DNA from 3 places in the Actinoplanes sp. NPDC049668 genome. Region 2 is predicted to be linked to each of the others. Evidence: riboswitches for the same ligand, from Rfam matches in the RefSeq annotation. Region 2 holds a riboswitch; each other region holds the start of a gene.

Region 1 (9,667 bases), on a different contig from region 2:
GCCGGCACCGGACACCTTCCTGTACGGCGCCAAGCTGCTCGGCGTTGACCCGGCGAACTGCGCGGTGTTCGAGGACGCCCTGGCCGGCGTGGCCGCGGGCAAGGCCGGCGGTTTCGGCATCGTGATCGGCGTCGACCGGGTCGGCCAGGCCGACGCGCTGCGCGAGCACGGCGCCGACATCGTCGTGCAGGACCTCGCCGAACTCCTGAAGTAACCCCCACAGACTGTTCTCCTTTCAGTGCGAAAGGCACCACCGTGATCCGTGAACGGGCCTACCCCGTCGATCCCTGGCATATCCGGGAGACCCGCCTGGACCTGGACCTGATGGCTCAGTCCGAGTCCGTCTTCGCCCTGTCCAACGGCCACATCGGCATCCGCGGGAACCTGGATGAGGGCGAGCCGCACGGCCTGCCCGGCACCTATCTGAACTCGTTCTACGAGCTGCGGCCGCTGCCGTACGCCGAGGCGGGCTACGGGTTCCCCGAGTCGGGCCAGACGATGGTCAACGTCACCAACGCCAAGCTGATGCGGCTCCTCGTCGACGACGAGCCGTTCGACGTGCGGTACGGCGAGCTGCGCTCACACGAGCGCACCCTTGACCTGCGCGCGGGCACGCTCGAGCGGATCGTGGAGTGGGTATCCCCCTCCGGCCAGGCGATCCGGGTGCGCACGGTGCGGCTGGTGTCGTTCACCCAGCGGGCCGTCGTCGCGTTCCTCTACGAGGTCGAGGCGGTCGACTCGCCCGCCCGGCTGATCCTGCAGTCCGAGCTGGTGGCGAACGAGCAGCTCCCGCCGACCAGCAAGGACCCCCGCGTCGCCGCGGTGCTGGACCACCCGCTGCAGGCCGAGGAGCTGCTGGAGCAGCGCACCGGCGGCCTGCTCGTGCACCGGACCAAGGCCAGCGACCTGCGGATGGCCGCGGCGATGGAGCACCTGGTCGAGGCGCCGGGCAAGCACGCCGTCACCACCGAGGGGCACCCGGACTGGCTGCGCACCACGGTGGCCTGCAAGCTCGAGCCGGGGCAGAAGCTGCGGGTCGTCAAGCTGGCCGCGTACGGCTGGTCGAGCAACCGCTCGCTGCCCGCGGTGCGCGACCAGGTCGGCGCCGCCCTCGCCAGCGCCCGGCTGGACGGCTGGGAGGGCCTGGTCGAGGCGCAGCGCGACTACCTCGACGCGTTCTGGGACCACTCCGACGTCAAGGTCGAGGGCGACCCGGAGGTGCAGCAGGCGGTGCGCTTCGGCCTCTTCCACATGCTGCAGTCCGGCGCCCGCGCCGAGCAGCGGCCGATCGGCTCCAAGGGCCTCACCGGCCCGGGCTACGACGGCCACACGTTCTGGGACGCCGAGACGTTCGTGCTGCCGGCCCTGACCTACACCCAGCCGTCCGCGGCCGCGGACGTGCTGCGCTGGCGGCACTCCACGCTGGATCTCGCCCGGGAGCGCGCGCAGACCCTCGGCCTGCAGGGCGCGGCCTTCCCGTGGCGCACCATCCGCGGGCAGGAGTGCTCGGCGTACTGGCCGGCCGGTACGGCCGGCTTCCACATCGGCGCGGACATCGCCGACGCCGTGCGCCGCTACGTCTCGGCGACCGGGGACTTCGACTTCGAGCGCGAGGTCGGCCTCGAGCTGCTGGTGGAGACCGCCCGGCTGTGGCGTTCGCTGGGCCACCACGACCGGCACGGTCGCTTCCACATCGACGGCGTCACCGGCCCGGACGAGTACACGGCCGTGGTCAACGACAACATCTACACCAACCTGATGGCGCAGCAGAACCTGTTCGCCGCGGCGGACGCGGTGAAGCGCCATCCCGACCTGGCCCGCAGGCTGGGCGTCGACGGCGAGGAGTCGGCCTCCTGGCGGGACGCGGCGGCGTCCGTGCACATCCCGTACGACCGGGAGCTCGGGGTGCACCAGCAGTCGGAGGGCTTCACCCGGCTGCAGGAGTGGGACTTCGAGAACACCCCGCCGGAGGCGTACCCGCTGCTGCTGAACTACCCGTACTTCGACCTGTACCGCAAGCAGGTGGTCAAGCAGGCCGACCTGGTCATGGCGATGTACGTGCGGGGTGACGCCTTCACGCCGGAGGAGAAGGCCCGCAACTTCGCCTACTACGACTCGCGTACCGTGCGGGACTCGTCGCTGTCGGCGTGCATCCAGGCCGTCATGGCCGCGGAGGTGGGCCACCTCGAGCTGGCACACGACTACCTGGGCGAGGCCGCCCTGATGGACCTGCACGACCTGCACCAGAACGCCCGCGACGGCGTGCACGTGGCGTCGCTCGCCGGCTCCTGGATCGCACTGGTGGCGGGACTGGGCGGCATGCGGGACTCGGGCGGGCAGCTGTCGTTCGCGCCGCGCCTGCCGAGCCGGATCAACGCGCTGGAGTTCTCGCTGCTCTGGCGCGGCCTGCGGCTGCGGGTGGCGGTGACGGCCGATGAGGTCACCTACTCGCTGCGCAACGGCGGCGGCTCGGCCCGGCTGGACCTCCTGCACCACGGCAAGGAGGTCACCATCACCCAGGTGAAGCCGGTCGTGCTGACCATCCCGCCGGCGCCGCCGACCGGCCCGCAGCCGAACCAGCCGTTCGGTCGTGCCCCGGTCCGGCGGGCCACCGGCGGCAGCAACTGACCGACGGCCTCGGCAGAAGAGAAAGCCCCCGTCCGAAAGGACGGGGGCTTTCTTCCGCGCGGGGATCAGAGCATCGACACGTGCACGTGGTCCGTGTGATCGCTCGGTCCGGAGTATGACTTCCAGCCCGTCGCCGGGAACCAGATCTGCCTGTTCCAGATGACGTACAGAATGCCTAGCTTGTCGGCGTTGCGCACCAGGAACGCCATCAGGTTGTTGCCGTACTCCCGGGTGTCCTGGTTGTGCCAGGGCGAGAAGCCGCTCTTCTGCAGCGACCAGTCGCAGGCCCGGCCCTTCGGGTGCTCGAACGGGCCGCCGTTACGGTGGCAGCCGACGAACCGCTTGAAGTTCGCCTTCTTTACTTCCTTGTACATGTGGAAGGTCCGCGGGGTGATGCAGCCGCTGGTCGTCGGGTCGTTCACGCTGCACGACTCGGGGCTGAACTCGCCGTCGGAGTTACGCGGCGCCGCGGCGGCCACCGGCGAATTGGCGAGCACGAAACCGCCGGTCACGGTGTTGCCGCCGACCTTGGCCAGGGCCTTCTCCGCCGCCTGCTTCTGCTTGGTCATCGCGGCGAGGTTCTGCTGCTGGGCCTTGACCTCCTGGTCGAGGCGGGCCTTGGCCGTGTTGACGGCGTCGATGGCCTGGTAGAGCGCGTGCAGCTTGCCGTCGTTGAGTGCGCTGATCTCCTCGAGGGAGACCGCCTTCTTGAGGAAGCCCTCCGGGCCGTCCGTGTTCAGCAGGAAGCCCATGGTGGAGATGCCACCGGTGCGGTACTGCTGTGCCGCGACGGCGCCGACCTCGGGAAGCATGGCGTCCCGGCGGGCCTCGGCTTCCTTGACCCGCAGCGCCAGGCCGAGCTGCGTCTTGGTCGACTTCTTGACCGCGGACTTCGCCGCTACGAACCGGCGTCCGGTGGAGTCGAGCACTTCGTTGAGGAGTGGGTCGTCGTCGCCGTCGTCGGCGGTCGTCGTCTTCTTCTTGTCGTCCGGGTCGGCGCTTGCCGGAGCGGCGGGCACGAGAAGCATCGTGACCGCGACGAGCGGTGCCAGGGCGAGTACCAGCCACCGGCGGGGTCTTGCCGTCATTCAGAATCCTTCCGCGTGGCCGCCGACCGGGTTAGCTGACGGGTTCGGGACGGAAGCAATCCCTACCACGGTTAAGTGGATTCACCCCACTACTGCGTGTGGTTCCCCGGTTCGCCTCGCGGCGATTAGGCGGTGGACTGCCGGCACCTTGGGGGCGGTGCCTTCCTTGGCAGTAACCGGCGGCCAGCTTACCCGACAACGGGCCGTCTGCCAGTGTCCACGACGGCCATAAAAGCGTTACCCCGCAACGACTTTCCGTTACATTTCGATGTAATGACGCTGGTCGTTAACGACGGGTCGGCCATCGGTGTGAGTCACTGCATTGTTCTCGCGGAAAAATTACCCCGAGTGGCGGCATTGTTGCCCTAAGTGCGACACCTGTCGATTCTTAGCATCGATGGGTAGTGTTCGTCACGGTCTCCGCGGAGACCGCCGCCTAATCGTCGCAAGACGAGCCGGGGAACCAACCGAGTAATGGGGTGAATCGGGTCCGCGTCACAGGCACGGACCGGTAGGGATCGCTTCCGTCCCGAACCCGTCAGCTAACCCGGTCGGCGGCCGACGGAAGGAAAGCACTTGAGGCTCAAACCTGCCCGCCGACGATTAGCGGCCGTGCTGACGGCGCTCGTCGCCACCTCGGGGCTGGCGCTGGCCGCCCCGTCCCCCGCCTCCGCCGTGCCCCGGCCGCTAGCCGCGCCGGGCGACTCTGGCGACGACGGCGAGGGTGGCTCCAAGTCCCTGATCCAGCAGCTCGAGGCGGCGTCCAAGGGCTTCGTCGAGGCCAAGGAGGCCCTGGCCCGCTCCAAGGCGCGCCAGCAGCAGTTGATCGCCAAGCTCAAGGAGATCGACACCGAGCTCGGCCCCCGGCAGGCGGCGCTGGACGACATAGTCCAGCAGTCGTACCGGGTCGGGCGCCTCGGGCCGATGACCGCCCTGCTCAGCGCCGACTCCACCGGCAGCATGCTGGACCGCGCGGAGATCCTCGAGACGGTCGCCGTCAAGCAGGACCGCGCGGTGCGTGATCTCAAGGACGCCAGGGTCCGGCAGCAGCGGGCGAAGACCGCGATCGACGCCGAGATCCGCGATCAGCAGCGCCAGGTCGAGATCATGGCCAAGCGCAAGGCGCAGGCGGAGGGCGCTCTCAAGGCGGCCAACGCGGCGAACGGCGTCGACGAGTCGTCCGGCGGCGCCGAATCCAGCGGCGGGAGCAGCAGCGGCGGGAGCAGTAGCGGCGGCGGCAGCAACCTGCGGGCCGCGGCCGCGCCGCGCAACTCCGACGGGTCGCTGCCGAACCAGTCCTGCAGCGTCAACGACCCGACCACCTCCGGCTGCATCACGGCGCGCACCCTGCACGCGATGAAGGAGGCGAAGAAGGACGGCTTCACCCGCTTCGTCGCCTGCTTCCGCCAGCAGAACAGCGGCGAGCATCCGAAGGGCCGGGCCTGCGACTACGCCGCCGACAAGAACGGCTTCGGCGGCGTCGCCACGGGCAGCAGCAGGACGTACGGCAACCGGCTGGCGGACTACTTCATCGACAACGCCAGCGGGCTGGGCGTGCTCTACGTGATCTGGTTCAAGCGGATCTGGCTGCCCAGCAGCGGCTGGAAGGCGTACTCGAGGGGCAACGGCGACCCCTCGAGCGATCACACCAACCACGTGCATCTCTCGATGCGCTAGCCGGCCGCAGGGGTGCGGGGCCTACCGCTTGACGTAGGCCTCGTACTCCTTCAGCACGTCCTCGGTCGGGCCGTCCGCCCGGATCAGCCCCGACTCGAGCCAGATGCTGCGCTCGCAGGTGTCCCGGATCGACTGCTCGCTGTGGCTGACCAGGAAGACCGTGCCGGCCTCGGCCCGCAGGTCGCGGACCCGCTGCTCGCTGCGCCGGCGGAACTTCGCGTCACCGGTGGCCAGCGCCTCGTCGATCAGCAGCACGTCGTGCTTCTTCGCCGCCGCGATCGAGAACCGCAGCCGCGCCGACATGCCAGACGAGTAGGTGCGCATCGGCAGCGAGCTGAAGTCGCCGCGCTCGTTGATCCCGGAGAACTCGATGATGTCCTTCACCTGGGACTTCACGTCCGCCGGTGACATGCCCATCGCCAGGCAGCCGAGCACGACGTTGCGCTCGCCGGGCAGGTCGTTCATCAGGGCCGCGTTGACGCCGAGCAGCGACGGCTGCCCGGCCGCGTAGATCGCGCCGCGCTCGACCGGGAGCAGCCCGGCGATCGCGCGCAGCAGGGTCGACTTGCCGGAGCCGTTGGTGCCGATCAGGCCGATGGCCTCGCCCTTGTACGCGACGAAGCTGACGCCCTTGATCGCGTGCACCTCGCGCAGCGTGGCCGGCTTGGTGCCGGTGACGATCCGCTTGAAGCTCGCCAGCGGGCTGCCGGTGCCGGCCGTCGCGGCCTGGTGCACCCGGTAGACCACGTGTGCGTCGTCGACGATGACCGTCGGTTCGCGCCGGTCGGTGCCGGAGTCGTCAGCCACGGCCGTAACCCTTCTCTCCGCGCCAGAAGTAGATGTAGCCGCCGAGTCCGACCAGCACGGTCCAGCCGATCGCCTGGAGCCAGAGCACCGGGGCCGGGGCCGCCAGCGTGACGTCCTCCATCAGCGCGTGCCGCATGAGCTCGATGAAGATCAGCAGCGGGTTCGCCTGGACCAGGGCCAGCTTCCAGCCGCTCAGGTGATCGGTGAACTGCTGCACCGGGTAGAGCACGGCCGAGCCGTACAGCCAGATCCGCATGAGGAACGGCACCAGCTGCTTGAAGTCGGCGACCTTGGAGCCCAGCCGGGCCGTAAACATGGCCAGGCCCGCGTTGAAGATCGACTGAAGCAGGAAGGCCGGGACGATCAGCAGCCACTCCCAGGTGATCGGCTCGCCGAAGCCCAGCACGATGACCAGGAGCACGGCCATCGAGGCCACCATGTTGCGAATCTCGACCATGGTGATGGCCAGCGGAAGGCTCGCCCGGGGGAAGTGCAGCGCCCGGATCAGGCCCATGTTGGAGCTGATCGACTGGATGCCGGCCTGCACCACGGACTGGGTGAACCCGAACATGAAGACACCGATGCAGAGGTACGCGACGAAGTTGTCGACGCCTCGCTGGGTGTCCAGGAGCACACCGAAGATCACGTAGTAGACGGCCGCGTTGATCAGCGGCGTCAGTACCTGCCAGATGGCGCCGAGCTTGGTGCGGCCCAGGGTCGAGGAGACCTTGGCGTTCGCGTACGACGCGATGAAGTGCCGGTATGACCAGAGCTGCCGTGAGTAGTCGGGCAGGCCTGGCAGCTTGCCGGCGGCGCCAAGGCCGTGCCTGTGGGCCAGCTCCTTGAGCGTGAGGCCGGTGTCGGAATCGGCGACCGCCGTAGGGGGCATGGGGTGGCGCTCCGATCTGGTTGATCCGGTGGGGGCCGAGGGCCTGGCTGAATCGTCCGGGGACACAGGTACAAGTGTGCGCGATGGAACGGGAACGTATCGACGCTGGCCCGAAACTATCCGACCAAGCGCCGGAACGCAACCGTTGCGTCCTGGCGTATAGTGAGACCGTGGCAACAGCGAAACGTGCACCCGCCGGAGCGGCGGTGCTCCGCGGGGACATCACCGCGGCCATTCGGAATGCCGTCATGAACGAGCTGGCCGAGGTCGGCTACGGGCGGCTCTCCATCGAGGCGGTCGCCCGCCGCGCGGGTGTCGGCAAGACGGCAATCTACCGCCGATGGAGCAACAAGCTCGAGATGGTTCTCGAGATCGTCTCCGCGGTAGCGGAGCGTAGCGTACCGATGCCCGACACCGGAAGCTTCGCGGGCGATCTGCAACTGCTGATGTTCATCGTCAGCAAGGCGCTCGGGCACCGCATCGCGTCGCAGATCATCCCCGACCTGATGGCCGAGGCGGCCCGCAACCCGAAGATCGCCGAGACGCTGCAGGGTGCGCTGCGCACCCACCAGCAGGCCGTCGGCGAGAAGATCGTCGGCCAGGCCGTCGCCCGCGGCGAACTGCCCGCGGGCACCGACACCGACCTGGCCGTCGACCTGATGCTCGGGCCGCTGTACTGGCGGCTCGCGGTCGCCCGGACCCCCATCGACGACGACTACCTGGAGAAGCTCGGCGTCGCCGTCCTGGCCGCCCTGCGCGGCTAAGGCGCCGCGTTCAGCAGATCCAGCGCGCTGTGCTGGCAGGAGTGGTTCGTGCTGACGTACGGGCCGGCCCAGTGGCTGCCGTACGCGTCGAAGCCGGTCCGGTCCCTGGCGTACGCGGAATCGGCCTGGCGCCGCAGGTAGGCGTCGTACGGGCGGCCGACCGCGGCGTTGAGCACGCCGAGCCCGCGGACGAACGCGCCCTTGAACGAGACGCCGTCCCCGGCGCACTGGTCGGGCTCGTTGGGTTCGCGCAGGATGCCGCCGCTGTTGAGGTAGGTGCTCGTGGTGGCCGCGTCGCCGACCCGGCGGGCGACGGCCAGCGCGTCCGCGTCCCCGGTCAGCCGGTTGAGCTGGACCAGCGCGTTGATCAGCACGCCCTGGTTGTAGGTCCAGGTGACGTCGCCGTTGTTGCGGCAGGTGCTGAGGTTGACGCCGTCGTTGACCAGGTTCGAGCTGTTGATCATCCCGGTGGTCTGGAACCAGGCCCAGCCGGCCTGGGCGCGCCCGCGGTAGACGGCGTCGCCGGCGATCCGCTGGGACAGGGCCGCGTTGAGCTGGATGTAGAGGCTGTTCGAGATGGCGTTCTTGACGGTCCGGTCGGTGCGCCAGTAGACGCCGCCACCGCAGCGGGTGTCCCAGTAGCCGAACATGTGGTCCGCGTCGGCCCGGGCGGTGTTCAGGTAGCGGCTGTCGCCGGTCCGGTCGTACGCGGCCACCCAGGCCAGCCCCCACCAGCCGGTGTCGTCGAGGTACTCGTTGCGGAACTGCCCCTGCCGCGCGTTGATCTGCTTGTCGTAGGTCGCGGCGATCGCGTAGTCGTAGCTGTGCATGCCGCTGATCCGGCTGTTGTCGATCAGGGCGGTGAGCGCGTTGGCCCCGGTCCACCAGCCGTTGGTGTCGAACAGGGCTGTGCCCCGGTCGAAGCGCATCATCAGGGCGGTGGCCGCGGCGGTGCGCCGGTCCCAGGCGTTCCAGGTGCTCCGCGCCCAGCCGGTGCAGGTGAGCTCGGGGCGGTCGCCGGCCTTGCCGCAGGCGCGCAGCACGCCGACGCCGCGGGTGCCCCAGTCGTCGACGTTGAACATGCCGGTGCGCCACCCGCCGGCGCCGGCGGGAACGGTCGAGAAGCCGATCCGGCTGTCGCCCTGCCAGGTGCGGCCGCCGTCGAAGGAGCGGTCCAGCCACACCTCGTCGCCGGGTTGGCCGTTCTCGACGGTCGCCCAGATCATCGCGTCGGTGTCGTTGACGTGGACCTTGAACGAGCGGCCGTACAGGATGCTGCTGGTCGCGACGCGGTCGCCGGGGGAGAGGGCGGGGTCGCGGCCGTCGCAGTACCGGTTGCAGACGGTGGCCGCGCGGGCCGGCGCCGCGGCCTGGGCCTGGAGCAGTGCGGTGGCGGCGACCGTGGCGGCCGCGATCCATTTCGTGCGCATGGGGGATACCTCCGTGCCGGGGATGCACTCGGTATCTGTTAATAAAGTACACATATTCTTAACAGTCAATGGCTGGCGCGCCATCTGTCAGACACCTAAGGCGCGCCCGATCCGGGCCGAAGGTGGGTGCATGCGGTACAAGAAGGCCCTGCTCCCGCTGCTGTCACTGCCGATCGCGCTCGGCGGGTGCGGCCTGCTCGGCCTGGGCTCGGCCGGTACGCAGGCGGTGTCCGCGACGCCGACGCCCGGCGAGACCTGGATGGTCGTCGCCGAGGGCAGCGCGACGCCGAGCCCGAAGCCGTCGTTCACCGGAACGCGGCCGCCCGCGCTGCCGCCCGTGTCGTTCCTGCCGGTCGACACGCAGTGCCCCAAGGACTACCGGAT
Region 2 (9,667 bases):
GTGATCGTGGTCCCCGGCCGCCTGGTCAGCATCGTCGTCTGACCCCAACCCTCCCCGAACGGCCCGCCGCGAATCACTCGCGGCGGGCCGTTTGCCGGGCAGGCGCCCGCAGCCGGCGCACCAGGGCCGCAATGCCTTTCAGGGCGGCGATGTTCAGCAGCGCACCTACGAGAACGGGCACCGTCCACGACCACAGACCATCCCAGGACGGCCACCACCACTCGAGGAGCAGCGACGTCGGCGCGGTCAGGAACAGGGCGGGCGCGGTCGCGAGCACCGGATACGTGCCGTGCACGTAGGCCTCCCGTTCGACCCACGCGAGCAACTCCCACGCGGCGAACGCCGCCGCGACAGAAACCACCGCCAGGTAGATCCGGGAAGGCCGGCCACCCGCAAACCAACGCACGATCACCATGCGCCAATGGTGACTGTTTCAGCAGGTCAACGTCGTGGGCCGGACTACCGAGCCGCGCCGACGACCACCCGAGTACACCCCCACGGTTCAGCCTCAGGCCCTTCCCGAACGGCTGACCAGCCGAAGGCGCTCCGGTTCTGGATAAGCGCCGGGCCGGGCCGGCAGGCCCCGGAGGGTCAGGCGGCGGGTGCGGCCTGGGCTGCCGCGGTGGCGGCGTCGCGGCGGGCGGCGAGGCGCCAGCGGAGGACGATCGTGGTGGTCAGGGCCATGCCGATCGCGGCCGGGGCGAGGGTGAGCGGGTTCATCGAGCCCGGCGAGGTGACTGCCGCGCCGATCACCGCGTACGAGATTGCGGACGGGACCGCCGCCAGCGTGGTGCCGAGCAGGTAGCGGACCCGGCAGACCGACGTCGTGCCGTACGCGTAGCCGATCAGGCCGTAGGGGGCGAGGGGCAGGAAGCGGACCAGCAGCACCGCGGCGAGGCCGCGGCGGTTCAGCCAGCCGTCGAGGCGGTCGAGGCGGCCACCGGCGCGGGCGCGGAGTACGCCCCGGCCGGCCCAGCGGCCCGCGTAGTAGGTGGCGGCGGCGGCGATGACGGCCGCGGCCAGCGCGGTGACCGCGCCCGTCGCCGGGCCGAGGAGGGCGCCGCAGGCGAGGGTGATCGCCGTACGCGGCACGAGCACCGAGAGCAGCAGGCCGCCGACCACGGCGATCGCCACGGCGGCCGCGGGGCCGAGGGCGACGACCGAGTCCGCGATGGCGTGCAGGGGCAGGACCGCGGCGGCGACGCCGAGTGACGCCACCGCCGTCGCGAGGACGCCGAAGCGGACCAGCCGCCGGCGCCAGCCGATCGGGGTGTCCTGGTGCTGCGTGCTGGCCTGAGGGTCCGTGGCGGGGTTTTCGATGCCCCGCGGGGCGATCAGGGTGTCAGTCATGCAGGCGTACCGCCCCAACTTCTCGTCGGTCCAGGACTGGTCGTGCCGGGCTGGCGTCAGTCGGTCATACGGCGCCCGCTGCCGCGAGCCGCTCGCCTCGTAGCCGGTCGGCCCAGGAGTCGTCGAGCGGTTGAAGGCTATCCGCGCCGATGGCCCAACGCAGTAGCAGATCGGCTATAGCTGGGTTGCGAGCCAAGGCCGGGCCGTGTGCGTAGGTGCCGAGGATCTTCCCGTGCCAGGCTCCCTCGGTCTGGCCGTCGTTGCCGACGCCGGCGGTCACCCGGGCGAGCGGCGCCACGCCGGGGCCGAGCAGGGTGCGGCCGCCGTGGTTCTCGAAGCCGGTCAGCGGCGGAAGCCCCAGCCGTGGGTCGATGTCGCCGCGAACCTCACCGACGGCGCGGGTCTCGCCCCGGTCGGAAGTGAGGTCGAGTAGGTCCAGTCCGGCGCATTTGGCGCCCTTCGCGTAGAACGAGCCACCGAGGAGCTGGTAACCCGCGCAGACGGCCAGCACGGCCGCGCCCTGCTGCACGGCCCGGTGCAGGCCGCCGTCGGCGATCAGCCGCTGCGCCGCGAGCGCCTGCGGGCCGTCCTCGCCGCCGCCGATCAGGTAGATGTCGGCGGTGGTGGGCAGCGCCTGGTCGGTGCGGACCTCGTAGGTCTCCACCGGGATGCCGCGCACGGCCGCCCGGCGGCGCAGGATCAGCATGTTGCCCCGGTCGCCGTACGTCGACAGCAGGTCGGGGTAGACCCAGACGATCCGCAGCGTGCTCTCAGTTGACACGGTCCAACTCCGCTCGGATGTCCTGGAACGCGGTGTAGTTCGCGATCACCTCGAGGCGGCCCGGCGGGCTGGCCCGTACCGCCTCGTCGAAGGTATGCACGTGCCGGAAGGCCACATCGTTCACTTCCAGTCGCACGGCGAGGTCGTAGGCGCGGTCGCCGGTGATCAGGACCTGCCGCCCGCGCAGCGGGGAGAAGTCGACGTCGTACAGCCACGACGTGTCGAAGCCGTCGGGGTCGCGGGCGTTGATGGAGAGCAGCGTCGGCGCCACCTCGGCCATGTCGAACGCCTCCAGCCAGCTGGCCGGGTTCTTGGCCAGCAGCAGCCGGATGTTGCGCCCGTCGCGGTCGACCTGCGCGTAGCGGCCGGCCACCGAGGCGACGCCGGCGAGCCGGGGCGCGGCCTCTATCGGCCGGATGCCGAACTCGGCGGCGACGGCCAGCGCGGTGGCCGCGTTGCCGAGGTTGACCTTGCCCGGTAGCTGCAGCTTGACCAGGTGCCAGTCGCCCCGGGGGTCGACGACGCCGTCGTCCTCGACGGTCCACTGCGCCCGGGGGCGGCGCAGCGGGCAGCCGGTGCACCACCAGTCGCCGTTGGCGCGCTCGATGGACGAGCCGCACTCGGGGCAGACGAACGAGTCGTCGAGCCACCGCTGTCCGGCGCTGAACCACACGACGTGCTGCGTGTCGATCGCGGCCCAGACGACCATCGGGTCGTCGGCGTTGGCGACCACGTGCACGTCGGGGTGGGCGGCCAGGGCCGTGCGCCACATCTGCGCCATCATCGCCACCTCCTTCGCCCGGTCGAGCTGGTCGCGGGACAGGTTCAGCAAGGCGACCACACGCGGGGTGGTCTCGTCGATCACCCGGGCGAGGTAGTGCTCGTCGACCTCGAGCACCGCGAACGGGGTCGCGCCGGCCTTGGCCAGGGCCGAGGTGTGCCCGGTCGGCATGTTGGCGCCGAACGAGTTGGTGGCGACCGGGCCGAGCACGCCGACCGCGGCCGCGGCGAACCGCGTCGTGGTCGTCTTGCCGTTGGTGCCCGACACCAGCGCGATCGCGCGGCCGGCGGCCAGGTTTCTGAGCAGGTCAGGATCGATCTTGAGACCGATCCACCCGCCGATCACCGAGCCGTCACCGCGTCCCGCGGCGCGTGAGAGCGCCGCAGCGGTTCGCGACACCGAAGTCGCGACCTTGGCCCGTAGGGGCAATTTCCCGTCCGTCACGGCGACGAGGGTACCGGAAACGGACACTACGTCGAGTGGCCCCGGGGCCCGCGGCCTGCGGTGGACCGGGGTCGGCCGAACGGATGATCTCTACCCCGCCGCTCGGTGCCGCGTTTGGGCCGGTGGGGGCGTTTAGGCCGACATTCTCCCGATCTTGGCGACGTCCATGATCCACCGAGGTGCGGCTTTTTATGTGTCGTGTTTCACCCGTAACCTTCGGCGCTGGGTAAGTGATCCACTACGCCTCGTGTCGGCATTTGTCACGGCGCGGTTACAAACCGGACAGCTTCAGATGTGCCAAATACTCTGAGTGACCAATTGGGCCCCGACGGTCCCGGCGGAAATCGGGTAGCAAGGTTGGGCCGGTGAGCATCCGCTCGCCGTTCGTGTCGCATCGGACCACGCCGAGCCCTGCCCCGGTCCGGGCGGCATGACCACTGAGGTAGCTACAACCAACACAGGCATACGGGGGCAGGGACGGGGGACCCAGATTCGGTCCATCCGGCGGTCACGTCGCTTCGGCGGCGCGTACCGCCCGGACCTTGGGGTGAAGTCGTTAGCGCGACCGGGCAACCTTCCCGCCCGAACCCGACAGCTAACCTCGCAGGCGTGCCGGAGGGATATCTCTACCGTGCACGAACGCAGTTCGAGCCGGAACCGCCGCATGGCTGGAACCGGCACCATCGCACTGTCCCTGGGTCTCTGCCTCTGTGCCGGCCAGCTGGTCGCCACACCGGCGGCGACCGCCGCTCCCGCCGCCGAGGCGGCGTCCGCGGCATCGGTGATCAAGCCGAAGATCTCGAACTCCGCGGCCCGCTCCGTCGCGTGGGGCAAGAAGATCAAGGTCACCGCCAAGGTCATCGACCCGAAGACCGGCAAGGTCGTCACCAAGGGCTCGGTCCGCCTGCAGGCCAAGCGGAACGGCAAGTGGAGCACCTGGGTGACCCGCAAGCTGTCCGCCAAGGGCACGGTGACCCTGTCCGCGGAGCCGCACATCACCGGCTACTTCCGGACGCAGTACACCGGCGCCGCCGGCATCAAGTCGGTGACCAGCCCGGGCATCAAGGTCACCGTGCGCAGCAGCGGCGCGAAGGTCCTCGCCGAGGCGAGGAAGCACAAGGGCGCGCTCTACAAGTTCGGCGCCTCGGGTCCCAAGCGCTTCGACTGCTCGGGCTACACCCAGTACGTCTTCCGCAAGACGACGGGCAAGAAGCTCCCGCACAAGGCGAACGCCCAGCAGAAGTACGGCAAGAAGATCAGCAAGAGCAACCGGCGGGTCGGCGACCTGATCGTGTTCCGGTCGGGCTCGTACGGCACGCACGCCGGCATCTACGCGGGCAACGGCTACATGTGGGACTCGCCGCACTCGGGCGCCCGGGTGGGCAAGCACAAGATCTGGGGCAAGAACTACGTCGTTCGGCGCCTCGTCGCCGCCTGACGCTAGTAAGTACAGTGCCGCAGAGTTAAGAAGCAGTAGGACAGTTCAGTGGGGCGCGACCCGGTTCGGGTCGCGCCCCACTGTCGTGCACGCTCCACTTTCTCCTCCACTTTGCTCCACGCGCCGGTGCCTAACGGCGGTGAAAGCCCGATTTCGGGGGACTTTCATGCCCGCGTGGGCGGCATGTCGGAAAGTGGACCATGGCGCGGACGCCGATCTCCTCCACCTCGGCTCCACCGGCTCTGACGTGCGCATTCACTTGCGAATCTGACTCGCAGGCCGCGTCATTCCGGTTGCGGGTGGAGGGAAGTGGAGTAGAGTGGAGCGCAGTGGCAGGGCCTGAGGAGCTGACTCCGAAGGGGTTGCCGGCCCAGACGACAGGCGGTCCGCGAAACCGCCCAGGGGCAGGGGGTTGGGCCGATGTTTCTCGGCACGCACACCCCGCGCCTCGACGACAAGGGACGGCTGATCCTTCCGGCGAGGTTCCGCGACGAGCTGGCGGGAGGTGTCGTGATCACCAAGGGGCAGGAGCGTTGCCTTTACGTCTTCCCGATGCCTGAGTTCCAGCGCATCGCGGGCCAGCTGCGTGAGGCACCGGTCACCAACAAGGCGGCCCGGGCCTACAGCCGGGTGTTCTTCGCCAGTGCGCACGACGAGATCCCCGACAAGCAGGGCCGGGTCACCATCCCGGCGCACCTGCGGGGGTATGCGGCGCTCGACCGCGAGTTGGTCGTGATCGGCGCGAGCACGCGGGTGGAGATCTGGGACAAGCAGTCCTGGGAGCAGTACCTCTCGGCGAGCGAGGACGAGTTCGCCGACATCGAGGAGGGGGTGCTGCCCGGCGGACTGTGAGGCGTGGCACCTGTGGGCCGCCGACACGGTCCGGACGTCGCCTCGGCCGTACTGCGAGATCTCCAGCCGCTCCCGCTCCTGGCGCCTCTTCCCCGGCGCCAGGCGTGTGTCCGGTCGGGCGCGCCCGAAGGCAACGGGCACGAGCGGATGGGGATCTGGCGGTACGGACGGACGACCGGGCACGTAGGCGCCGAACGCCCCGGTTGGGGCGGCCGGTATCGGGTTAGGCCGGGTGAGCGCGGAAAGAGCGGGCAATGGGGGTCGTCATGGGGGAGCTTCGCGGCACGCACGTGCCGGTGCTGCTCGAGCGCTGCCTCGAGCTGCTCGCCCCGGCCCTCGGCCTTCCGGGCGCGGTGCACGTCGACTTCACGCTGGGCCTGGGCGGGCACGCCGAGGCGGTGCTGGAGCGCCACCCCGACGTGGTCCTCATCGGACTCGACCGGGACACCGAGGCGCTCGCGCACTCCCGGCACCGGCTGGCCCGCTTCGGCGACCGGGTGCACTTCGTACACGCGGTCTACGACGAGCTGCCCGAGGTGCTCGCCAGGCTCGGCCGGCCGGCGTTCCACAGTGGGCTGTTCGATCTCGGCGTCTCCTCGCTGCAGCTCGACGAGCCGGACCGGGGCTTCGCCTACTCGCGGGACGCGCCGCTGGACATGCGGATGGACCAGTCGCGGGGCATCACCGCGGAGGATGTCGTCAACGGCTACGAGCCGGGCGAGCTCGTCCGCATCCTGCGGGTGTACGGCGAGGAGAAGTTCGCGCCCCGCGTCGTCTCGGCGATCGTCCGGGAGCGGGCGAAGGCGCGGATCGTCTCCTCGGCGCACCTGGCGGAACTGGTCAAGGACGCCATCCCGCAGGCCGGCCGGCGTACGGGTGGAAATCCCGCGAAAAGAACGTTTCAGGCGTTGCGCATCGAGGTAAATGCCGAGCTTGCGGCGGTCGAGGCGGCAGTGCCGGCCGCACTGGATCTGCTGGCCCCGAAGGGGCGCCTTGTCGTGATGTCGTACCAATCGCTGGAGGACCGGATCGTCAAGCGCGCCTTCGCCGAGCGGGCGCGCAGCACCGGGCCGATCGAACTGCCGGTCGAACTGCCCGGCACGGGTCCTTCGGTGCGGCTGCTGACCCGCGGGTCGGAGCCGCCGAGCGAGGAGGAAGTGGCGGAGAACCCGCGGGCGGCCTCGGTGAAGCTGCGCGCGGTGGAACGGATCGACCAGCACGAACAGGCATCGGGTGCCGCCCGCGAACGGCCCCGGATGTCTGCGCACGGGGGACAAGGGCGGACACGCCCGGGGGCACGCAAGGAGGGGGAGGGGCATTGAGCGAGCGCAGGACTGCGCCGCGGTCGGGGGGCCGGACCGCGGAGCAGATTGGCAGGGACCGGCGCAAGCCGGCCGCCGCGACTACGGGCACCACGAAGGGTGGTGGCGGCCGGGGGGCGCGTCAGCACCCGGCGGTCGGCGCCACCCAGGGCAGCACCGCCCTGAAGCTGACGGCCGAGCAGCAGGGCGGCAACGCCACCGCGCCCCGGCTGCGGGTCGCGCCGCCGGCGCCGATCAACGCGCCCCGGGCGCCGTTCATCGCGCTGGTGGTGGCGGTCGTCGTGGCCGGTGTGATCGGCATCCTGCTGATCAACACCAAGACCGCGGAGAACTCGTTCCGCATCGACACGCTGCAGAAGCAGCAGAAGAAGCTGGACACCCAGCAGCAGGAGCTGGAGAACGAGATCGCCGCCAACAACAGCCCGGGCAGCCTGGACGCGGCCGCCCGCCGGCTGGGCCTGGTCAAGGCGGAGAACCCGGCGTACATCCGGCTGCCGGACGGCGTGATCGTCCTGGTGCCGCGGCCGGCGACCGGCGACGTGGCCGTCACGGCGCAGGACTCCGCCGCGACGGCGACCGGACGGTAGAGCATGTCGCCGCGCGCCGACGAGACGCCGCGCCGGGGCCGGGAGCCCCGGCGCGGCGCTTCGCGTGACCTGCCGCCGGCCGACGAGCCCGGGCGCGAGGACGACCGGACCCGCGGCTTCGGCGGCATCGGCGACGCGCGGGCGTACACGCCGCGTGGGCGTACGGTGCGCGAGGGCGACCAGCGCACCCGTTCGCCGCGCGCCGGCCGGGACACCGACCCGTTCCGCCCGGCGCTGCAGGTCCTCGACGGCGGCCGGCCGGCCCGCACCCGCCGCCGGGAGCCCGAGGAGGCGCCGCCGCCACCGCAGCGCCGCGCCCGCGAGGAGCGGGAGACCCGCGAGCCAAAGGGCCGCGCGGCGCGCGGTACGACCCGCGCGGCGCCGGCCGAGGACGACGAGTGGGACGACGCGCCGCGCCGGCCGGGCCGGACCACGGCGGGCGCCGCGCGTACCCGATCGACGGCGAACCCGCGCCGGGGCGCCGCCGCGCGCACCGAGCCGGGCGCGCGTACCGGCCGGGAGCGTAAGGTCGCCGCGCCGCCCGGGCCGCGGCGCGGCACCGCTGGGCGCGCCGCCAAGGCCGCGCCGCCCTCCCGGCCCGCCTCCCGGCCCGCCTCCCGGCGGCCCGCGCCGCCGGTGCCGGCCGAGCCGCCGAAGCTGGCCAACAGCACCCGGCGGCTGCGGCTGGGCACCGTGCTGGCGCTCGCGCTGTTCGTGACGATCGGGGTACGGCTGGTCGTGCTCCAGGTCGTCGAGACGCCCGCGTCCGCGCAGAGCCTGGCGGAGCAGCGGCAGAACCGGCTCACCGACGTGACCCTGCCCGCGCCGCGCGGCAGCATCCTGGACAGCTCGGGCGCGGTGCTCGCGCACAGCGTCGAGGCGCGCTACATCTACGCCGACCCCGAGCTGGTCACCAACGCGCCCGCGACCGCGGCGAAGCTGTCCCCGCTGCTCGGCGTCCCGTCGTCGCGGCTGGTCGCGCTGATGGCGAAGAAGAAGCGCCCCGGCGGCGGCGCGTCCCGCTTCGAGTACCTCGCCCGCGGCATCGACATCGCGGTGGCGGACCGGATCACCGGGATGAAGCTGCCCGGCATCGGCGCGGACCGCGACGAGCGCCGCGACGTGCCCGGCGCCGACCTGGCGGCGAACCTGATCGGCTTCACCGGCGAGGACCACTTCGGCCTGGAGGGCATCGAGGCCCGCTACGACGACCTGCTGCGCGGCACCGACGGCAAGCGGGTCTTCGAGCGCGGCAACCCGGACGTCAAGAACGGCATGCTGGCCAAGGAGATCCCGGGCGGCTACAGCTCGTACCGGCCGGCCGCGCCCGGCTCGTCGATCCAGCTGACCATCGAGCGCGACCTGCAGTTCGAGGTGCAGCGCATCCTGAGCCGGCAGATGGAGCGGGTGAACGCCACCATCGGCGCCGCCGTCGTCCTCGACGTGCGCACCGGCGAGGTGCTGGCGCAGGCCAGCTACCCGCCGTACAACGCGGCGAAGCCGTTCGACTTCAAGCCGACCGAGCGCGAGGACGTGGCGAGCAGCGTCATCGCCGACCCGGGCTCGACGCACAAGGCCTTCACCATCGGCGCCGCCCTGCAGGAGGGAGTCATCAAGCCCGACTCCACCGTCACGGTCGGCCCAGGCATGATCCTGGGCGGCAAAGGGTTCACCGACACGCACCGGTTCGACGCCGGCACCAAGCTGACCATCCCCGGCGTGCTCGCCTACTCGTCGAACATCGGCACCATCCGCATCGGCCAGAAGCTGGGCAAGGAGAAGCTGTACGAGTACCAGCGCCGGTTCGGCCTCGGCGAGGCCACGAACGAGGGTATGCCGGGCGAGGCGAGCGGCCGGCTGCTGACCCCGAATGAGTGGAGTGGCTCGGCGTGGGGCTCGGTGCCGATCGGCATGAGCGTCGACGCCACGCTGATCCAGATGGCCGCCGGCTACGCGGCGATCGCGAACGACGGCACCTACATCCAGCCGCGGCTCATCAAGGCCACCATCTCCGGCAAGGACGGCTCGGTCACTCCGGCTCCGGCGCCGGTGACCCGCGAGGTGCTCAGCCCCGAGGTGGCGAGCCAGCTGCGCACGATGATGGAGTCCGTC
Region 3 (9,667 bases), on a different contig from region 2:
CCGCTCGCCCAGCGGTCGGCGCAGCAGCAGCGCGCCGACGACGCCGCGGCCGCGGCCGCCTGCAACGGCGTGCCGGGCGAGGTCGGCGCCGGCCCCAACGCGGAGATCAAAAGCTCTTATTGACGACGGACCCACGACCATCGGGTACGGGCGCAGCACGCGCTCGTACCCTTTGTCGTATGGCAGTCGTGAAGATCAACGCAATCGAGGTGCCCGAGGGCGCCGGCCCGGAGCTGGAGCAGCGGTTCGCCGCGCGCCAGGGCGCGGTGGAGAACGCCGAGGGCTTCCTCGGCTTCGAACTGCTGCGCCCGGTCGGCGGCGAGACCCGGTACTTCGTGTACACCCGCTGGGAGACCGAGGAGCACTTCCAGGCCTGGTCCGCGGGATCGGGCCGCGCGGCACACGCCGGCGAGCGCGCCCGCCCCGTCGCCTCGGGCGCCAGCCTGCTGGAGTTCGAGGTGGTCCAGCGCGTGTCGAAGTAGTTCGTCAGCCCTCCGCGTTGCGGGCGGCCGCCGCGATCAGCCGCTCGGCGACCGCCCGGCGGTCCATGCCGAGGCGCTGCGCGGTCTCCCGCAGCACGTCGTAGGCCTCCTGCACGCCGCATCCGCGCTGCGCGATGATCACGCCGGCCGCCCGGTCGACGGTGGCGCCCTCGCTCAGCCCCTCGCGCCGGCGCAGCTCGCCGAGCAGCACCTCGGCCTGGTTGACCACCGCCATGGTGGTCAGCAGCAGGTCAGGGGCGATCCCGCCCGGCTGACCGACGAAGAGGCTCAGCGAGCCGACCGAGGTGCGCTGCACGTCGAGCGGGAACGACACGACGCCGCACACCCCCTCGGCGCGGGCGCACTCGGCGAGCTCGGGCCAGCGCGGGTCGGACTGCAGCTCGCCCGCGGTGACCAGCACGCGGTTGCGGGCGGCCTCGAGGCCCGGGCCGTTCCCGGTGTCGTACTGCCGGTCGTCCAGGGCCTTCGCCCGGGCGCTGGAGGCGGCCAGCATGAGCGGGCCGCCCTCGCCGATCAGCGCCACCGAGCAGCGCAGCACGCCGGGGACGGCGGCGGCCACGAAGGCGGCGAGGCGGTCCAGTGCCTGCGGCACGTCGTCGGCGCCGAGGATGCGGACGGAGAGCTCGTGCAGCAGCCCGGCGAGCTCCACCGGATGCGGTCCGGCGGACAGGCCGTCGCCCGGCCGGACCACCGGGACGAGATCGACGACGGGGGTCTCGGGCACCACCAGCTCGCCGGTCACGGCCCCGGCCGCCGACCCGGACTTCGCGGGCAGGGGTACGCGACCACGACTCACGGCGCGGGTCTGGCCGACAGGATTTCCCGGGGTGCCGGAGGCCGGCGGAACGCGATGCGAGGCGAGCCGCCCGGAGCTCCGTTGCGGGGCTGACATTTGCCCGATATTGCCATGCGCATCGGCGAACACGAAAGTCGTGTCCACTACCGAGTGCCCATCGGGGCGGTACGGTCCGCCCTCCCGCGGCGCACCGGGAGCGGATCCGAGCCGCTCGCCGCGGCCGCGCGAGGGCGGACGCGGGGCGCCCCGGCGGCGGCTTCCCGGCGTCGCGGCGGCGCGCTGATCGGCATGGTCGTGGGCCATGGAGATCAACTACCCGAAATCCGGCCGTACCGAACCCCGCGCGGAAAACAAATGCGCCGCCCCCGGAACCCAGGAGCGGCGCAGATGAAGATGTCGGTGCGCAGGTCGCCTCTCGGCGAAAGGCTCAACGCGGCTCCAGCCGAACGGTATTCCGCGAAGGCAAAGGGTGAGGCCCGGGGACACTGATCGCACCGACATCCAACCCAACCGTCGGCGGGGTGCGGTGATTCCGGTAGCCGTTGTGACCCAGACCACACCCGCGACGACTCCCTCAGAAGTCCTGGGTGAGCCGGGACGGATCGATCTCACGGCCGGGATGCCGGGCCAGGTACTCGGTCTCGAGCTCGGCCGTGCGCCGCAGATGCGTCGCCAGCGCCGCCTCAGGTGCGTGCCGCAGCGCGTCGAGCCGGGTCCGGTGCAGGCTGGCCAGCTCCCGCAGCAGGTCGTCGTCCGCCAGGCCCGCGGGATCGATGCCGGTCTCGAAGACGACGGGCGCGTCGTCGTCGGGGCCGAGCCGGGTGTCCGTCATGACGCCACCTGCCTTGATTCGCGGAACGTGCCTACGCAACCCGGTTGCCCGATCATCATGCCGCCAAACCCGCGCCGGTACGCTGAGCGACATGAGGAGGCTGTGGACCCCCGCGTGGATCGCGCGCCACGCCCTCGCCCTGGTGCTCGTCGCCGGATTCCTGGGCCTGGGCTGGTGGCAGTTCAGCCGGGCCACCGGCGGCAACGCGATCAGCTGGGGCTACACCTTCGAATGGCCGGTGTTCGCCGCGTTCGTCGTCTTCCTGTGGTTCCGCGAGGTCCAGCAGGAGCGCCGCGCGGGCCGCGCGGCGGCGCAGGACGCGCCGGAGCCGAAGCCGGACGCGCAGGGCGAGCAGCCGGTCACGGTGCGCCGCCCGGTCCGGGTTCCGGTGGCCGGGGCGGCACCCGCCGACGACGACCCCGAGCTGGCGGCGTACAACGAGTACCTGAGCTGGCTGGCCGCACACCCCGGTGCCCGGCCCGGCGACTATCCCGGACGCCGCACCAAGACCAGTTGAACCAAAGGACGTGGATCGTGCAGGGAGCCCTCACCCGCTACCGGATCATCGCCTGGATCGTCGGCGTGGTCCTGATCGTGCTCGTCGTGATCGGCATGCCGCTGAAGTACATCGGCGACGACGACACGGTGGTCGCCGCCGTCGGGCCGTTCCACGGCTTCCTGTACATGCTCTACCTGGCCGCCACGTTCGACCTGAGCCGCCGCGTGGGGTGGCCGCTGCGGCGGATGCTGCTCGTGATGCTGGCCGGCACGGTCCCGTTCTTCTCGTTCTGGGCCGAACGGGTCGTCACGCACAAGTGGGCCGTCGAGGGTGTTGAAGCCCCACCGGTCATGGCAGAGTAGGTAAAAGTCACTCTGCGAATCGGCCTTGTCGCCGCCCGCTATCCGGATCATTCCGATGTTTGTGATCATTGGCGCAAGTCACTCTTCTGGCTCTTGTGTTAATGCCGCGCGCCGATAAGTTAATGCGGTTGGTCCGGTCCGCAGCCACTCCCCTCGGTGGCGCCGGCCAGCGCCGTCGAATCCTCGTCGGCGGAAATGGGACGGCCCCGATCCCCCAGGGTCACCGCTTCCGCCACGACGAACCGGGGAACCACCGAGCAGCATCGGGGTGAATCCGCGCAAGCGGTAGGGCCTTCTTCCCGCCCGAATCCGTCAGCTAACCCGGTAGGCGGCCAAGCGGAAGAAAGGCCACGTACCGTTGCCACACGCCCGAACCAGGCTCCGCGCGCTGGCGGTCGCCGTCCTGGCGATCGCGATCACCGGCACCTCCGCGACCGCGGCTCACGCGGAACCGTCGAAGGCCGAGCTGACCAAGAAGATCGACAAGGCGTCCGACCAGCTCGAGGACGTCGTCGAGTCGTACAACAAGATGAAGATCAGCCTGAAGAAGACCAAGGCTGACGAGAAGCAGCTCATCGCGTCGCTCGGGCCCGCCAAGGTGGCCCTGGTGACGGCGAACGCGCAGATGAAGTCCATCGCGTCGTCGGCCTACAAGATCGGCAACGTCGGCACGATGAACGTCATGCTCGAAGGCAGCGACGACCTCATCGCCCGGATGAGCATCCTCGAGCAGATCTCCCGTAGCCGCAGCCGGGACGTCGCGAAGTACACCGACGCGACGCAGAACTTCACCGAGCGGCAGACGGCCCTCAAGGCGACCCAGGACAAGCAGGCCGCCGAGTTGAAGGAGCTGTCGGACCGCCAGAAGAAGATCGAGGGCGACCTCAAGAAGCTCTACGCGATGCGCACCGCCGCGTTCGGCTCGGCGACCGAGTCCGGCAGCAGGTACACGGGACCCATCCCGAACATCGCGGGCTCGGCCGGCAAGGCGGTGACGTTCGCCTTCAACGCCATCGGCGTGATGTACGACTACGGCGCCGACGGCCCGAACGGCTACGACTGCTCCGGCCTGACCTCCGCCGCCTGGCGGGCGGCCGGCAAGTCGCTGCCGCACAACGCCGCGGCGCAGTACAGCGCGACCGCCAGGATCAGCAAGTCCGACCTCAAGGCGGGCGACCTGGTCTTCTACCGCAGCAACGGCCACGTCGGCATCTACGTCGGCGGCGGCCAGATCATCGACGCCTCCCGAGCGGGCCAGCCCGTGAAGAAGCGGTCGATCAACATCATGACCCCGAACGGCTACGGCCGGGTCACCTGAGCGGGTCAGGAACAGCGAAAGGCCGGCGCCCCCTCGGGGGTGCCGGCCTTCTTCGTGATCGTGGGCTGGTGTCGCCTTCGGTTACGCGGCCTGCAGGCCCTCGGCCCGGGCCAGCTCGCGCAGCCGGCCGAGCGCCTGGATCTCGAGCTGGCGGATCCGCTCGCGGGAGAGCGAGAAGCGCGACGCCACCTCGGTCAGCGAGTGCTCGCGGCCGTCCTCGAGGCCGTACCGGGCGCGCATGATGCCCGCCGACCGGTCGTCGAGGTGGTTCAGCAGGCCCTCGATGCGCTGACGCTCCAGCGCGGTCAGGACGATCTCCTCCGGCGACGGAGCGTCGCTGTCGGCGACGAGGTCGCCGAGGTTCGTGTCGCCGTCGTCGCCCACCGGGGTGTCCAGCGACACGGTGTCCTGGGCCCAGCGGGTCAGCTCGGTGACGCGCTCGACCGTCACGCCCAGCGCGGCGGCGACCTGCGCCGGCTCCGGGTCGGCGCCGAGCTCGCGGACGAGCTGGCGGGTGACGTTGCGCATCCGGTTGACGTCCTCGACCAGGTGCACGGGCAGGCGCACGGTGCGCTCCTGCTGGGCGATCGCCCGGCTGATCGCCTGGCGGACCCACCACGTGGCGTAGGTCGAGAACTTGTAGCCGCGCTCGTAGTCGAACTTCTCGACGGCGCGGACGAGGCCGGTGTTGCCCTCCTGGATGAGGTCCAGCATCGGCATGCCCGAGCGCACGTAGCGACGCGCGATCGACACGACGAGTCGCAGGTTCGCGCGGATGAAGAGATCCTTCGCCCGCTTACCCTCGGTGGCCAGTCGCTCCAGTTCCTCCCGGCTCACGCCGCGACGGAGCTCGCCGCTGTCGAGCAGGTGCTCGGCGTAGAGCCCGGCCTCGATTGCCTTGGAGAGGTCGACCTCCCGGGCAGCATCCAACAGCGGCGTCCGGGAGATCTCGTGCAGGTAGACTCCGACGAGGTCGCGCTCCTCGGCGACCTGGTCGGTCCGCATCACGGTGTTCTTCTCCACGTTGCCCACGGTCCCCTCGTTGCCTTCACTAACCCTGTTACGGGCAATACCTGCGTCCATCAGCCTTCCCCGTAACGTCCGCTGCTCGTGCTTTGCGGTGCGGACACCTACATGAACAGAAGACGGCGTGTACTGATTCCGGCTGGTGGTTCGAAAGTGTCACGAATGTCTGAGTGTCACCTGAGAGCCGCATGCATACTTACTGAGGAAGGCCCTCTCAGAGGCATTCGGAGCCGCACCCGGCGTGGATGCGTCGATACGCGCAATACCCTCGCGCCTACTACATGACACCATCGGCCCCTCATTCGTCACAGCGACGGGCATCACGCGTCTCCCTGCGATGCTCGTCACTACCCAGTACGGCCGGGTAGCCAAATGGGTTCACATCCTGCATCGACAGGTTGTCGCCGGGCCTGAAGCAAATGCACACGGCAAAAGATCCCGCCGCTGCTCGGACCGGGACCAACTGCCACGATGCGCCACGACGAGCCGCAGTTCACTAGCCCGCGAGGGTGACACACGCATGGATGACGGCCGTTCGGTTCGGCCGCCGCGCCCTTCGGCCCATCCCCGCGATGGTGAGCAAAAACACACGGCTAACGTGAGCCCCATGGAGCGCAGCGTGCTGGTTACGGGTGGGGTCGGCGGGCTCGGTGAGGCCGTCGTCGAGGTCTTGCGGGATCAGAACTGGCGGGTCGTGGCCCCCGTCCGGGCCGGCTCGACCGGGCGGCTCCCCGAGGGCGTGATGGGAATCACGGCCGACCTGAGCGCGCCCGAGGACGTACGGGCGGCCGTGGCCGTCGCGGCGGGTGAGCCGGGCGCGCCGCTGCGCGCCGTGGTCAACCTGGTCGGCGGGTACGCGGGCGGCGGCCTCGTGCACGAGACGGCGATCGAGGACTTCGAGGCGGTCATCAGGGCCAACCTGCGCCCGACGTACCTGGTGACGGCGGCGGCGCTGCCGCACCTGGTGGACGCCGGCGGCGGCTCGGTGGTGTGCGTTTCGTCCCGCGCGGCCGTGGCCCCGTTCGCCGGCGCGGCCGGGTACGCGACCGCCAAGGCCGCGGTGCTCGCCTTCGCCAACGCCGTCGCGGTCGAGTATCGAAAGAGCGATGTGCGTTGCAACACAGTGCTGCCGAGCGTCATCGATACCCCCGCCAACCGGGCCGGCCAGCCGGACGCGGACTTCTCGCGCTGGGTGGCGCCGGCCGAGATCGCCCAGGTGATCGCCTTCCTGGCCGACGACGGGTCGAGGCCGATGAGCGGCGCGACGGTGCCCGTCTACGGCCGGGCCTGAGCGGGCCCTAAAACCCCTCGGCCAGCTGGTAGGTCAGCGCCGCCGCCGACGCCGCGAGCGTCGCGCCGGCCAGGAACAGCACGCGGGCGTGCGCCACGAGCGCCGCGGCCGGGCCACGGCGCTCGGCGGGCACCCGCGCCGGCGGGACCACCGCGGCCGGCGGCGGCGCGGTCAGGTGGCCGATGAGGGCCGCGGCCACCTCGTCCGGGGTCCCGTTCGCGTCGATCACCACGAAGTCGGGGCGCTCCGGCAGCGCCTCGTAGGCCGCCGACGCCGCCCGCAGGTACGCCAACTCCTCGTGGTCGTAGCCACGCCGCTCGATCCGGTCGTACGCGATCGCCGGGTCGACCGCGAGCAGGAACGTCACGTCCGGCTTCGGGAAGACCCGGTAGGCGAGCCGGGCCCGGCGCTCGGCGCGGTTGAGCCGGCCGGGGCGCGGGGTCTTGGCGTGCGCGCGGATGCTCGCGTACTGGCAGACCGCGTACCTGTCCATGATCGAGATCTCGCCGGTGATCCGGCGGCGCAGCAGGGTCCGCAGGATGGCGAGCCAGCGCAGCACGGACTCGACGAAGAGCATGGCCCGGCGGCCGAGCAGGTGCTCGCCGTCCGTGCGGCCCAGGGCGACGGCGAGCCGGCCGAACCAGCGGCGGCCGCCGGCGTTGCGCCGGTAGGTCGCGGGCAGGCCGCGGGCGGCCAACGCCGTGGCCAGCCGGTGCGCCTGGGTGGTCTTACCGGACCCGTCGATGCCGACGAGAGCGACCGTGCGCAGGCGTCCGCCGCCGGAACGGGACACCTGGAGGGAATCGGGGTCGGGGACCATATCCACCAACGGTACCTGTGGGAGTCACGGACGGTTCTGGCGTGGACGACGCTGTACTCGTACAAAATGGGTATTTTGGCCTTGGCACCGCGTGCTGCGCGGGTGTGAGGGGTCGACCGCTCGGGTAGTCGCTGGAGTGGCAAACACACACCGAGGACTCAGGGGGACGGCATGCCGCACCGGGTGGACCAGGGCCTGGTCAACACGCTCAAACGGGTGGCGTCGGTCCTGAAGCAGGCCGAGGTCCCGTTCGCACTCGGCGGTAGCTTCGCGGTGTACGCGCACGGCGGGCACTCCAGCGACCACGACGTCGACTTTCTCATCCGCGAGAAGGACAAGCCGCGTGCGCTCGAGGAGCTGTCCGCGGTCGGCTTCGAGGTGCAGCAGCCGCCCGAGGACTGGCTGGTCAAGGTCTACGACGAGGACCGGATGGTGGATCTGATCTACCGGCCGGTCGAGTCGCCGGTGACCGACGCGACCCTGCGCGACACCGTGATGCGCCCCGTCGAGGCGATCAACATGCCAGTGCTCTCGGCGACCCAGCTAATGATCCACAAGCTGCTCAGCTACACCCAGCACTACTGCGACTTCGCCACCGGACTGCCCGTCGCCCGCTCGCTGCGCGAGCAGATCGACTGGGACCGGGTACGCGCGGAGACCGTGAGATCACCGTACGCGGAGGCGTTCCTCGTCCTGCTGGACCGCCTAGACGTGGTCGCGCTACCGGGGGAAGCCGACCTGACAGTTGGGGGATGAGATGACACCACAGCTCGACGAGTACCTGGAGGCGGAGATCCAGCGCCTGCTCACCGAGAGCGGGGCGATCGCCGAACAGGGCATCACCCTGCAGCGCCGCGAACACGTGCTGGTGCTCGGCGGCGAGGTGGAGAGCCCGCAGCGCCGCGACGAGATCTGCCGACAGATCTCCGCGAAGTTCCCGGACGTGGAGATCGCCTGCGACATCGGCATCATCCGCGCCGCGGCACCCAGCGAGGTTGAGGAGATTTCATGATCCGGATCGCGGCGGTGGGCGACGTCCACGTGGACAAGGACGTGCTGGGCCGCTACCGGCCCGCGCTGGAGGAGCTGCCGGGCGTCGCGGACGCGCTGCTGATCGCCGGGGACCTGACCCGGCACGGCACGGTCGAGGAGGCCCGGTGCATGGCGACGGAGTTCGGCGACCTCGGCGTGCCGGTCGTCGTCGTGCTCGGCAACCACGACCACCAGAGTGACCAGGAGGCGCAGGTCACCGACGTGCTGCGGGACGCGGGCATGACCGTGCTCGAGGGCGACGGCATCGTGCTGGAGCTGCACGGGCACCGGCTCGGCATCGCCGGGGCCAAGGGCTTCGGCGGCGGCTTCGCCGGCGCCTGCGCCAGCAAGTTCGGCGAGCGGGAGATGAAGGACTTCGTCGGCACCACCGAGGCGAGCGCCGAGCGGCTCGGCGACGCGCTGCGCGGACTCGACTGCGACGCGCTGGTGGCGCTGACCCACTACTCCCCGGTGCCGGAGACCCTGGCCGGCGAGCCGCTGGAGATCTACCCGTTCCTGGGTTCGTACCTGCTCGGGCTGGCCATCGACTCGGCGCCGACCTCGCTGGCCCTGCACGGGCACGCGCACCACGGCGCCGAGCGCGGGCGTACGCCCGGCGGCGTGCCGGTCCGCAACGTGTCGCACCCCGTGATCAAACAGGCGTACAACGTGTACCAGCTGCTCTCCGGCGACGTCGACGCCGGCCTCGTTTCCGTCTGAGCCGGCAAGGTTTTCGATTCGAGCGGCCGGGGTACTCGATCAGCATGTCACTGTTGCTCTGGATCCTCGCAGTCATTCTCGTGGTCGCCGGCGTCCTCGCGCTCTTTCGGCGGCAGATCCTCTGGGGTGTCGTCCTGATCATCGTCGGGCTGCTTGTCGGTCCCGGCGGTGTCAGCATCTTCACCTGATCGGTAGCCAACTACTAACGACCCGGGGCTGCGCATTCGTTGCGGCCCCGGGTCTCTGCGTGTAGCGGGGCGCACACGACGTGCGATGCCCCACATCGGACCTATGGCTCAATCCACTGCGTCTTGTTCCCGACATTTCGCAAGGGTGTGACGCAGTGGCCGAGGTCCATCACTTCACCTACGGAGCCTTCAACCCGGTCGCGGCCTACCTGGTCGCGGTCCTGGGCTCCTTCCTCGGACTGCTGTCCACCGGCCGTGCCCGCAGCGCCCGTTCCCGCGG

What was found. A riboswitch is a leader RNA that binds a small molecule or an ion and turns the genes downstream of it on or off. The one in region 2 is predicted to bind cyclic di-AMP.
Region 1: it holds a riboswitch for cyclic di-AMP, as region 2 does, so the genes downstream of both, ACIBSW_RS26150 (hypothetical protein) here and ACIBSW_RS14985 (C40 family peptidase) in region 2, are expected to answer to the same signal.
Region 3: it holds a riboswitch for cyclic di-AMP, as region 2 does, so the genes downstream of both, ACIBSW_RS31385 (NlpC/P60 family protein) here and ACIBSW_RS14985 (C40 family peptidase) in region 2, are expected to answer to the same signal.

The regions. Positions count from the first base shown of each region.
Region 1 is NZ_JBITLR010000006.1:325,317-334,983, forward strand. Features, by position in the region: gene ACIBSW_RS26140 (beta-phosphoglucomutase family hydrolase) at 1-214, shown strand, start outside; gene ACIBSW_RS26145 (glycoside hydrolase family 65 protein) at 256-2,628, shown strand; gene ACIBSW_RS26150 (hypothetical protein) at 2,694-3,716, opposite strand; cyclic di-AMP (ydaO/yuaA leader) riboswitch at 3,720-3,858, opposite strand; cyclic di-AMP (ydaO/yuaA leader) riboswitch at 4,140-4,289, shown strand; gene ACIBSW_RS26155 (hypothetical protein) at 4,329-5,393, shown strand; gene ACIBSW_RS26160 (ABC transporter ATP-binding protein) at 5,415-6,200, opposite strand; gene ACIBSW_RS26165 (ABC transporter permease) at 6,193-7,089, opposite strand; gene ACIBSW_RS26170 (TetR/AcrR family transcriptional regulator) at 7,260-7,853, shown strand; gene ACIBSW_RS26175 (glycoside hydrolase family 76 protein) at 7,850-9,283, opposite strand; gene ACIBSW_RS26180 (hypothetical protein) at 9,414-9,667, shown strand, end outside.
Region 2 is NZ_JBITLR010000003.1:494,964-504,630, forward strand. Features, by position in the region: gene leuS (leucine--tRNA ligase) at 1-42, shown strand, start outside; gene ACIBSW_RS14965 (hypothetical protein) at 74-415, opposite strand; gene ACIBSW_RS14970 (VTT domain-containing protein) at 592-1,350, opposite strand; gene ACIBSW_RS14975 (glutamine amidotransferase) at 1,415-2,131, opposite strand; gene ACIBSW_RS14980 (MurT ligase domain-containing protein) at 2,121-3,341, opposite strand; cyclic di-AMP (ydaO/yuaA leader) riboswitch at 3,791-3,981, shown strand; gene ACIBSW_RS14985 (C40 family peptidase) at 4,021-4,794, shown strand; gene mraZ (division/cell wall cluster transcriptional repressor MraZ) at 5,215-5,646, shown strand; gene rsmH (16S rRNA (cytosine(1402)-N(4))-methyltransferase RsmH) at 5,901-6,968, shown strand; gene ACIBSW_RS15000 (hypothetical protein) at 6,965-7,555, shown strand; gene ACIBSW_RS15005 (penicillin-binding transpeptidase domain-containing protein) at 7,559-9,667, shown strand, end outside.
Region 3 is NZ_JBITLR010000008.1:93,654-103,320, forward strand. Features, by position in the region: gene ACIBSW_RS31355 (MDR family MFS transporter) at 1-123, shown strand, start outside; gene ACIBSW_RS31360 (antibiotic biosynthesis monooxygenase) at 180-482, shown strand; gene ACIBSW_RS31365 (ANTAR domain-containing protein) at 487-1,299, opposite strand; gene ACIBSW_RS31370 (DUF6158 family protein) at 1,874-2,131, opposite strand; gene ACIBSW_RS31375 (hypothetical protein) at 2,223-2,648, shown strand; gene ACIBSW_RS31380 (DUF3817 domain-containing protein) at 2,666-2,992, shown strand; cyclic di-AMP (ydaO/yuaA leader) riboswitch at 3,213-3,338, shown strand; gene ACIBSW_RS31385 (NlpC/P60 family protein) at 3,351-4,310, shown strand; gene ACIBSW_RS31390 (sigma-70 family RNA polymerase sigma factor) at 4,392-5,393, opposite strand; gene ACIBSW_RS31395 (SDR family NAD(P)-dependent oxidoreductase) at 5,944-6,627, shown strand; gene ACIBSW_RS31400 (dTMP kinase) at 6,635-7,447, opposite strand; gene ACIBSW_RS31405 (nucleotidyltransferase family protein) at 7,619-8,203, shown strand; gene ACIBSW_RS31410 (hypothetical protein) at 8,205-8,459, shown strand; gene ACIBSW_RS31415 (metallophosphoesterase) at 8,456-9,199, shown strand; gene ACIBSW_RS31420 (GPGG-motif small membrane protein) at 9,244-9,387, shown strand; gene ACIBSW_RS31425 (MHYT domain-containing protein) at 9,543-9,667, shown strand, end outside.